DNA from 2 places in the Aeromonas aquatilis genome. Region 2 is predicted to be linked to the other one. Evidence: predicted binding sites of a transcription regulator. Region 2 holds the regulator's gene; the other holds the start of a gene.
The links. The regulator LexA, encoded in region 2, represses DNA repair genes until DNA is damaged. The targets are predictions, from matches to a motif close to ANCTGTNTNNNNANACAGNT.
Positions count from the first base shown of each region.

Region 1: the regulator LexA is predicted to act here: its motif matches at 2,113-2,132, upstream of ACW5W8_RS19625 (DUF4250 domain-containing protein).

Region 1 covers NZ_JBSTYP010000061.1:13,213-17,578, reverse strand. The annotation lists gene purF (amidophosphoribosyltransferase) at 1-397, shown strand, start outside; gene miaE (tRNA isopentenyl-2-thiomethyl-A-37 hydroxylase MiaE) at 616-1,374, shown strand; gene ACW5W8_RS19630 (cell division inhibitor) at 1,601-2,086, opposite strand; gene ACW5W8_RS19625 (DUF4250 domain-containing protein) at 2,317-2,514, shown strand; gene ACW5W8_RS19620 (glycogen/starch/alpha-glucan phosphorylase) at 2,890-4,366, shown strand, end outside.
Region 2 covers NZ_JBSTYP010000045.1:11,790-16,155, reverse strand. The annotation lists gene plsB (glycerol-3-phosphate 1-O-acyltransferase PlsB) at 1-1,457, opposite strand, end outside; gene lexA (transcriptional repressor LexA) at 1,662-2,285, shown strand; gene ACW5W8_RS16890 (hypothetical protein) at 2,770-2,985, shown strand; gene ACW5W8_RS16885 (SCO family protein) at 3,196-3,822, shown strand; gene dinF (MATE family efflux transporter DinF) at 3,825-4,366, shown strand, end outside.

The DNA.
Region 1 (4,366 bases), on a different contig from region 2:
CGAGCAGATCATCCAGATGGCCCGTGAAGCGGGGGCAGCCAGGGTTTACTTCGCCTCGGCGGCGCCGGAAATTCGTTTCCCCAACGTCTATGGCATCGACATGCCCACCGCCAACGAGCTGATCGCCCACGGTCGCGAAGTGGAAGAGGTGTGCAAGCTGATTGGCGCCGATGGCCTGATTTTCCAGGATCTGGAAGATCTGGAAGCGGCAGTGCGGGAGATCAACCCGGATCTGCGTCACTTCGAAACCTCGGTGTTCAATGGCCACTACGTCACCTCCGACGTGGATCAGTCCTATCTGGATCACCTCAATGCCCTGCGCAACGATGACACCAAAGCTGTGCGTGAATGGCAGGAAGGCACCAGCAATCTGGAAATTTTTAACGAAGGCAGTTAAACGTTTGCGATTTTGCCGGATGGGATAGCGAGATGGGGGCCAGTGGCCCCCATTGTCGTTTTTGCCTCGCACAGGCTGAAGGGGAAGGGGATATCCGTTTGAAAAACATCCGTTTATTGTGCCGAATATGGGCACGGCCAGCGGGATCCGTTAGCATAGGCGGCAACATATATGACTGATACGCTTTTAACCGATGCGTTTAACAATCGAGAGTTCAGATGGATGATCTGCTAGCCCCTGTGCGCCAGTTTTTGCAGTGCGAGACCCCGGATGAGTGGGTAGAGATGGCGCGGGATCCGGCCCGTTTGCCGACCCTGCTCATCGATCACGCCAACTGCGAGACCAAGGCTGCGCTCACCGCCCACAGTCTAGTGCGCCGTTACTGCCTGCCCAAGGGCAAGCGTCATCTGCTGCCCAAGCTGGAGTTCTATCGCGAGCTGGATGCTATTCCGGAGAAGGCCGAGATCCTGGGCAAGCGCAGCATGGGGGAGTCTGATCGCACCGTCTTTGCCGAGCTGGAGCGCAATCCACTGCTGTTTCCCATGGTGCGGCTCATTCAGGAGGAGCTGCATCACTTCGAGCAGGTGCTGGAGATTATGCAGGCCCGCGGCATCGAATACGGGCCGGTGACGGCCTCCCGCTATGCCCGCCAATTGATGCAGCATGTGCGCACCCATGAACCGGCCACCATTGTCGACAAGATGATCATTGGCGCCTACATCGAGGCCCGCTCTTGCGAACGGTTTGCCAAGTTGGCACCCCATCTGGACGAAGAGTTGAGCCGCTTCTACGTCTCTTTGCTGCGCTCCGAAGCGCGTCACTATCAGGATTACCTGAGCTTGGCCGAACAGTACGCAGGGGAGGATATCAGCGAGCGGGTGGCCTTCTTTGGCAAGCTGGAAGCCGAGCTAATCTGCTCGCCGGATCCGCAGTTTCGGTTCCATAGCGGCCTGCCTGTCACATCTGACAGTTGTTGACGCACAGGGGGCAAACTACTATTGCCCTGTTCCTACTACGAGCGACAAGTAGTTACTTTTGAGCGCAATTCCCGGCCCCGAGCCGGGATCTTTTTGTCTGCCGCCCTTCCTGCCGTTGGCTCCCTATACTCTCCTTCAGTTAATCACCACAGTGCACGTTGTTGGTGCCCGATGGTGTAGTCGTTACGACTAACTGTAGGGGCCTGTATGGGCGTTTGTTTTTGTCTTAATGATTGAGATAGATATCCTGCTCTGCATAGGCCAGCAGAGGTGTGTTGGGGTTGGCGCGCTTAGTGCCAAAGAAGCGGGTCATTACACCGGATTGTTGCCCCAGACGCTGCAGCTTGATGTGATCCAGCTCGATCTGCTCGGGTAGCCAGGTAAATACAGCGGCGCAGTGACCATTACCCAGGCTGCGTTCCAGGGTTTGCTGCCAGTTCTTGATTTTAGGGCTGTGTACCACCAGCACTCTGTTGGGATCGATGCCTCGCTCTTCCAGGTGGCTTGCTGTGGGGCGTCCCGGCGGGGCGATCAACAAGATCCAGCCGGTATGAGAGTCACCCAACTTGCTCAGCTCGCTGAGAAACTGATCATCAGACTGGATAGTCACACCATAATGAGCCAACTCCGCTTTGCAGGCGGTTCTGGTTGGCCAGGGCTTGCTCATGACACGATTCATCGCAAAGGGCAGTGAGTGCAGGGGCTGGTTCATATATGGGGTTCCTGTATGAATATCCAAGCTGTATGGGTATACAGTAGTTCTATCCTGTGGCAGTGACAAGGTGTTTTTGCTGAAAAATGTGATGGCGTTGGCATGTGTCGTTAGTAAGGTTATGTTTTTAAACACTATTTAATATAAATCTGGTTGGGTGTTTTTCGTACTATGGACAAACCTTGCGTAACCGCCCATGGTTATACAGGTCATTTACAGGAGGTGCCGCTATGGATATCAGTACCTTGCAACGTCTGGATGCCAACATCTTGCTGGGCATCATCAATGAGAAGCTAAGGCTTGAGTGTGACGGGTTGGAGGAGTTGCTGGCCTATTACGATATGAGTGAAGAGCAGTTGGCAGGGCGTCTGGATCAGATTGGGTACCATTACGATCCATTGAGCAATCAGTTCAAAGCACATCTTTAAGGGTGCAATGATTGCTTCATATTTATACGGTAATTTTTCAGGCACATTGAAACCGGTTTCAATGTGCCGTCTTGCTGCCTATTTTCAGGGATTTTCAAGGCTTGGCAATCTCTGAAAACCTATTCATGCCAGAATATTTTTATAGTTTCATTAAGTTGCTGATAATAAAGGAAATGTTTGTTTTTACTCGATCAGTTAAAGGAAAGGGTTTTCAAGCTTTTCAGGCTGTTTTTATCGGTTAAAGTGTGACTTGCGTTAACTTTTAATTCTGCCGCTTTAGTTAGTATTCTCACGCCGGTACATATTTTGAGATAACAACAGCGCCGGTCCCGCAAGCGGGATAACAATTTTATTTGTAACGAAGGAATATGGTTTATGGCTACCAAGAAGAAGACAGACCAGGATCTCCAACTGGATAAAGATCAGCTCAAGGCGAGTATCGTGCGTCACCTGCGTTCTACCTTGGGAACAAGCGAACAGAAAGCCTCTCCCGAAGCGTGGTGGAAAGCCACTGCTGCGGCCGTCAATGAACAGGTGTACGAGCGCCTGACCCGCACTCAGCAGACTCATTTCAAGAAAGATACTCGTGCGATTCACTATCTCTCTGCTGAATTCCTGATGGGACGATTGACCTCCAACAACCTGCACAACCTCTCCCTCTATAAGACTTGCGAAGAGGCGCTGGGCGAGCTCGGTCTGGAACTGACCGACCTGTGCGAACAAGAGCCGGACATGGCTCTTGGCAACGGCGGCCTGGGTCGTCTGGCTGCCTGCTTTATCGACTCGCTGGCCACTCTGAACTATCCGGCGGTTGGTTACGGTCTCCACTACGAACACGGTCTGTTCCGTCAGGAAATCCAGGATGGCCGCCAGATCGAGCGTCCGGACTCCTGGCGTGAATATGGTAACCCCTGGGAGATCTGCCGCCCCGAGTCGGTGCAAGAAGTTCCGCTCTATGGCTACGTTGAGACCGTGTTTGGTGACAATGGCGGCCTGAAGAAGGTATGGCACGCCGGTCGCAAGATTAAAGGGGTGCCTTGGGATATTCCGGTGGTCGGTTTTGGCGGTCATACCGTCAACATCCTGCGTCTGTGGGAATCCCGCGCCTCCGAGTTTTTCGATTGGGATGTGTTCAACGCTGGTGGTTATATCGACTCCCAGGCTGAAAAAGCCCAGGCTGAAACCATCTCCAAGGTACTCTATCCGAACGATGATACCGATGCAGGTAAAGAGCTGCGCCTGATCCAGCAATACTTCTTCTGTGCTTGCTCCATCAAGGACATCATGCGCCGCTACAAGCGGGTTCATGGCAGTGACTTCAGCAACTTTGCCGCGCAAATTGCCATTCAGCTCAACGATACTCACCCGACTGTCGCCATCCCGGAACTGATGCGGGTGCTGGTTGACGAGGAAGATCTGAACTGGGATGCCGCCTGGGACATCTGCTATCAGGTCTTCTCCTACACCAACCACACCCTGCTGCCGGAAGCGCTGGAGAAGTGGTCGGTCAGCCTGTTCGAGAAAGTACTGCCTCGCCATCTGGAGGTGATTTACGAAATCAACGCCCGCTTCCTGAACGAGTTGGTGGAGCCCAAGTGGCCGGGCAACGATGCCATCAAGGCCAAGCTCTCCATCATCGAAGAGGGAGCCGTGCGCAAGGTTCGCATGGGCAACCTGTGCGTCATCGGTTCGTCCAAAGTGAACGGTGTGGCCGAGATCCACTCCAAGCTGGTGAAGGAAGATCTCTTCCCCGAGTATGCCGAGCTGTGGCCGGAAAAAATGTGCAACGTGACCAACGGGGTGACCCCGCGTCGCTGGCTGCTGGCGTGCAACCCGGAACTGGCTGGCCTCT
Region 2 (4,366 bases):
TGTTCGCTCAGGTAGCTGTTGAGGGTCAGCGGTTCGCCGAAGTTGACGAAGCCACGGCCGTAGTTGCGCAGCTTGCGCAGGATGCCGAGCACCTGCAGGAAGCTCTCCTTCTCCTTGCGGCTCCCCTTGAGCTCGTTGTGGTAGGTGTTCACCTCCATCACGTGCTCGTAGCCCAGATAGACCGGCACCAGAGTGACCGGCCTGTCCAGCCCGCGCATCATCGCCTGCAGAGTCATCGCCAGCATGCCGGTCTTGGGCGGTAGCAGACGGCCGGTACGGGAGCGACCACCTTCGGTGAAGAACTCTACCGAGTAACCCTTGGCAAACAGCAGGTTGAGGTATTCCCGGAATACCGTGCTGTAGAGCGGGTTGCCCTTGAAGGTGCGGCGAATGAAGAAGGCGCCGCCGTGGCGGAAGATCGGGCCCGCCGGCCAGAAGTTGAGGTTGATGCCTGCCGCGATATGGGGCGGCACCATCCCCTGGTGGTAGATGACGTAGGAGAGCAGCAGGTAGTCCATGTGGCTGCGGTGGCAGGGGACGTAGACGATCTCGTGCCCCTCCTGCGCCAGCTGGCGTACCTTCTCGGCGCCATTGACCGACAAACCGCGGTAGAGCTTGTTCCACAGCCAGCCGAGGAAGCTCTCGCCCAGGCGGATCAGCCGGTAGGAGAAGTTGGAGGCGATCTCGTCCATGTAGCCATGGGCGCGCTTTTGCGCCTTCTCGAGGCTGAGCCCCTCGCGCTGGGCCTCCTCTTCAATCGCCTGCTGGATCACCGCGGAGTCGAGCAACTGCTTGAACAGCAGGTTGCGGTTCGGCAGTTTCGGGCCGGTGGCAGCCAGCTGCTGACGGCTGAAGTGGGTACGGGCCACTCGCGCCAGCTTGTGGGCGATGGCCTCGTCGGTGCCGTGCTTGTCGGCCATGTAGCGCAGGGAGAGCGGCGGCGAGAAGCGCACCAGATTCTCGCGACCCTTGAGGGTCACGATGAGCGCCTTCTTTAGCCGGTTCGGCGCCAGGCTGCTGATGATGTTGAGGCCGGAGGCTTCTTCCCCTTCCCGACCCGGGGCGCGGCCCCAGAACAGGGTGACGGGCACCACCTGGATATCGAGTTCGGGATCCTGCTTGTGCAGATCCAGCAGCTGGTGGAACTCCTGCAGGAAGGGGAGCGGTTTGCTGCGTTTGCCAAACAGGGGAGGCGGACGATCCAGACAGACATAGCGCGGCAGCAGCTGGTCGTTCAGTTCCAGCGGCGTGAAGGGACCGGGCAGCCCGAGATCCTCACAGCACTGCTGCAGGGTCATCAGGTCGGTGATCGAACTGGTTTTCAGGGCATAGACGATGGGTCTGGCCGGATCCAGATTGAGTTCTGTGATGGGATTTTCCGGCAGGCTCTTGTGATTGACCAAGCCGCTGACCGGCCATTGCAAGATGGCTCTGGAAATCTTCTGTCCTAGGGACATGTGCGTCTGCTCTCCAAAAAAATGCGGCGTGAGCATAGCAAATCGACAGCCCCTTGTCGCCGAGAGGTACGATGAGTCGGCTGCGCAGGATCAAAACAGCCGTAAATGAGGGGTTGGTTGCGACAAATGTCAGCTGTGCCTTGCCTTGGCCACTGCACTGTATATACTGCCAGTGTGCTGTATAAAAAGACAGGTGCCAATTCTATGAAACCCCTTACCCCCCGCCAGGCCGAAGTGCTGGAGCTGATCAAGGTGAACATGAGCGAGACCGGTATGCCGCCGACTCGTGCCGAGATTGCCCAGAAGCTTGGTTTCAAGTCGGCCAATGCGGCCGAAGAACATCTGAAGGCCCTGGCCAAAAAAGGGGTCATCGAGATCATGCCGGGCACGTCCCGCGGCATTCGCCTGTTGCTCGAAGAGGAAGAGGTGCTGGAAGAGAGCGGCCTGCCGCTCATCGGCAAGGTGGCTGCCGGTGAACCTATCCTGGCTCAGGAGCATATCGAGAGCCACTATCAGGTGGATCCCGCCCTGTTCCACCCGCGCGCAGATTTTCTGCTGCGGGTGCAGGGGATGAGCATGAAGAACATCGGCATTCTGGATGGCGATCTGCTGGCGGTGCACAAGACCCAGGAGGTGCGCAACGGTCAGGTGGTGGTCGCCCGTCTCGATGAGGATGTCACCGTCAAGCGCTTCCAGCGCAAGGGCAGTCAGGTATGGCTGCTGCCGGAGAATGAAGAGCTCTCCCCCATCGAGGTGGATCTCTCCTGCCAGCAGCTCACCATCGAGGGGCTGGCTGTCGGGGTAATCCGCAACGCCGATTGGATGTAATCATCCCCGCCAACTGCGTTTGCCACACGGCCTCCTTCGGGAGGCCGTGCTGTTTCTGGCGCACTTTCCTTGTCATATCAAACAGATCATCGGTGGCGGCATTTTTGTCCTGCGCGACCGGCTACCAATCATCCATTTCAGATATATGCTCAGATCAGTGCCCTGTCGCCGAGACAGGGCTTGGCACCTCCCTCTGACCATCACAATGCGTCGGTACGGGAGGGCCGGTAACAACGAGAATCGGGCAGTACACCTTCACGGGATATGAAGGGGGAGTGGGGAGATCCCGAGCCTTGTCAGGCAAAGGGGACCACTCGTAATGGTTGCAGATAGTCGTGACGGGCCTGTTCCCAGTTCAGGCCGACGAAGCAACATGACCTGTCGGTCAAGGAGGACTGGTATGGCATCAAGATCGCCATGGGATTCAGAGGCTGGGGCTGCGCCAGCGGAATCGTCAATCACCCGTTTTGTCAAAGGCAGCCGGATGACCTGGTTTTACGGTCTCTGGCTGCACCATCGTGGTTCGCACTGGACGCTCTGGCTGGGATGCCCGAAAGAGAAGGTGGTGCGTCTGGTGCTGCTGTTCAAACGGGGTCACGGTGATCGCCAGGGGGAAGAGGGCTGGCTGGCCCCCGTGATTCCCATCGGCGTGCGGGCCATCGGCAAGATGTTGCAGCAGGAGCGTAACGCTCGCCCCTGAGCAGAAGAGACAAACAAATCCATCCATAACCGGCACCCGAGGGGGCCGGTTTTTTTATGGCCGCAACTGGCGATTAATTATGCCAAATGGTCGACTCCTGACAGGGCGTTGCACAAGGTTGAACCACCTTGGCGGCTCGCTGGGGTACAATGCCCCTCTCTTGTCCGGTCACTGCTGGCCATCTGCCTCGAATTGAAAGGGTCTCTTGTTATGATGAAGCTCCGCTATCCCCTGCTCTTTCTGCTGCTGACAGCCTGCCTGATCCTGGTGTTTTACGCCACGCAGCCAGAGCAGCCGGAACAGGCCGACTACTATCCGGCGGGGCGGGACATCAATGATTTTTCCTTTACCGATGCGGACAACCAGCTGTTCACTCCTGCCAACCTGAAAGGGCGCTGGACCTTCCTGTTCGTCGGCTACACCTTCTGCCCCGATATCTGCCCCACCACACTGGCAGATATGCGTTCCGTCTATGACCAGCTGAAGAAGATGGCGCCCGATAGTCAGGTAGTGTTTATCTCGGCGGATCCCCAGCGTGACGACATTCCACGCCTCAAGACCTATACCGCCTTCTTCAATCCCGAGTTCAAGGCGGCCACTGCCCCCCACGACAAGCTGTTCCCGTTCGTGCGCAATCTGGGGCTGATCTACTCCATCGCCAATCAGGGGGAGAAGGATTACCTGATCGATCACTCCGCCTCCATCGTGCTCATCAATCCCAAGGGCAAGCTGCAGGCGGTATTCCGCCCGCAGGTGGCGCCGGGTCAGGTGCCCCGGGTGCAGATGGCTACCATGCTCTCTGATTTCGCCCGCATTCTGAAGCTGGCAGGCCACTGAGCGTGACCCCAGCTGTTGCCCCCTGGTGGCGAGATCCCTCTCGCCACCGCGCTGTCTTTGCGCTCGCCCTGCCCATGGTTTTCTCCAATATCACCACCCCCTTGCTGGGGCTGGTGGACACCTGGGTGATCGGTCATCTCGGTCAGGCCTGGTTTCTGGGGGGTGTTTCGGTCGGTGCAACCCTGATCAACCTCATTTTCTGGCTGCTCGGCTTCTTGCGGATGTCGACCACCGGCCTGACGGCGCAGGCGCACGGCGCAGCTGATGGTCGTGCCCAGCTAGATACCCTGCTGCGGGCGCTGGGGCTGGCCATTGCTCTCGGTCTGGCGCTGCTGTTGTTGCTCTTCCCCCTGTTGCCACGACTGATCGCTCTGAGTGGCGGCTCGCCCGAGGTGCAGCTCTATGCGGGCCAATATGTGGCGGTGCGGATCTGGAGCGCCCCGGCGGCGCTCTGCAATCTGGTGGTCATGGGCTGGCTGTTGGGGATGCAGGATGCCCGCAGCCCCATGGTGATGTTGATCCTCACCAATCTGGTCAATATGGC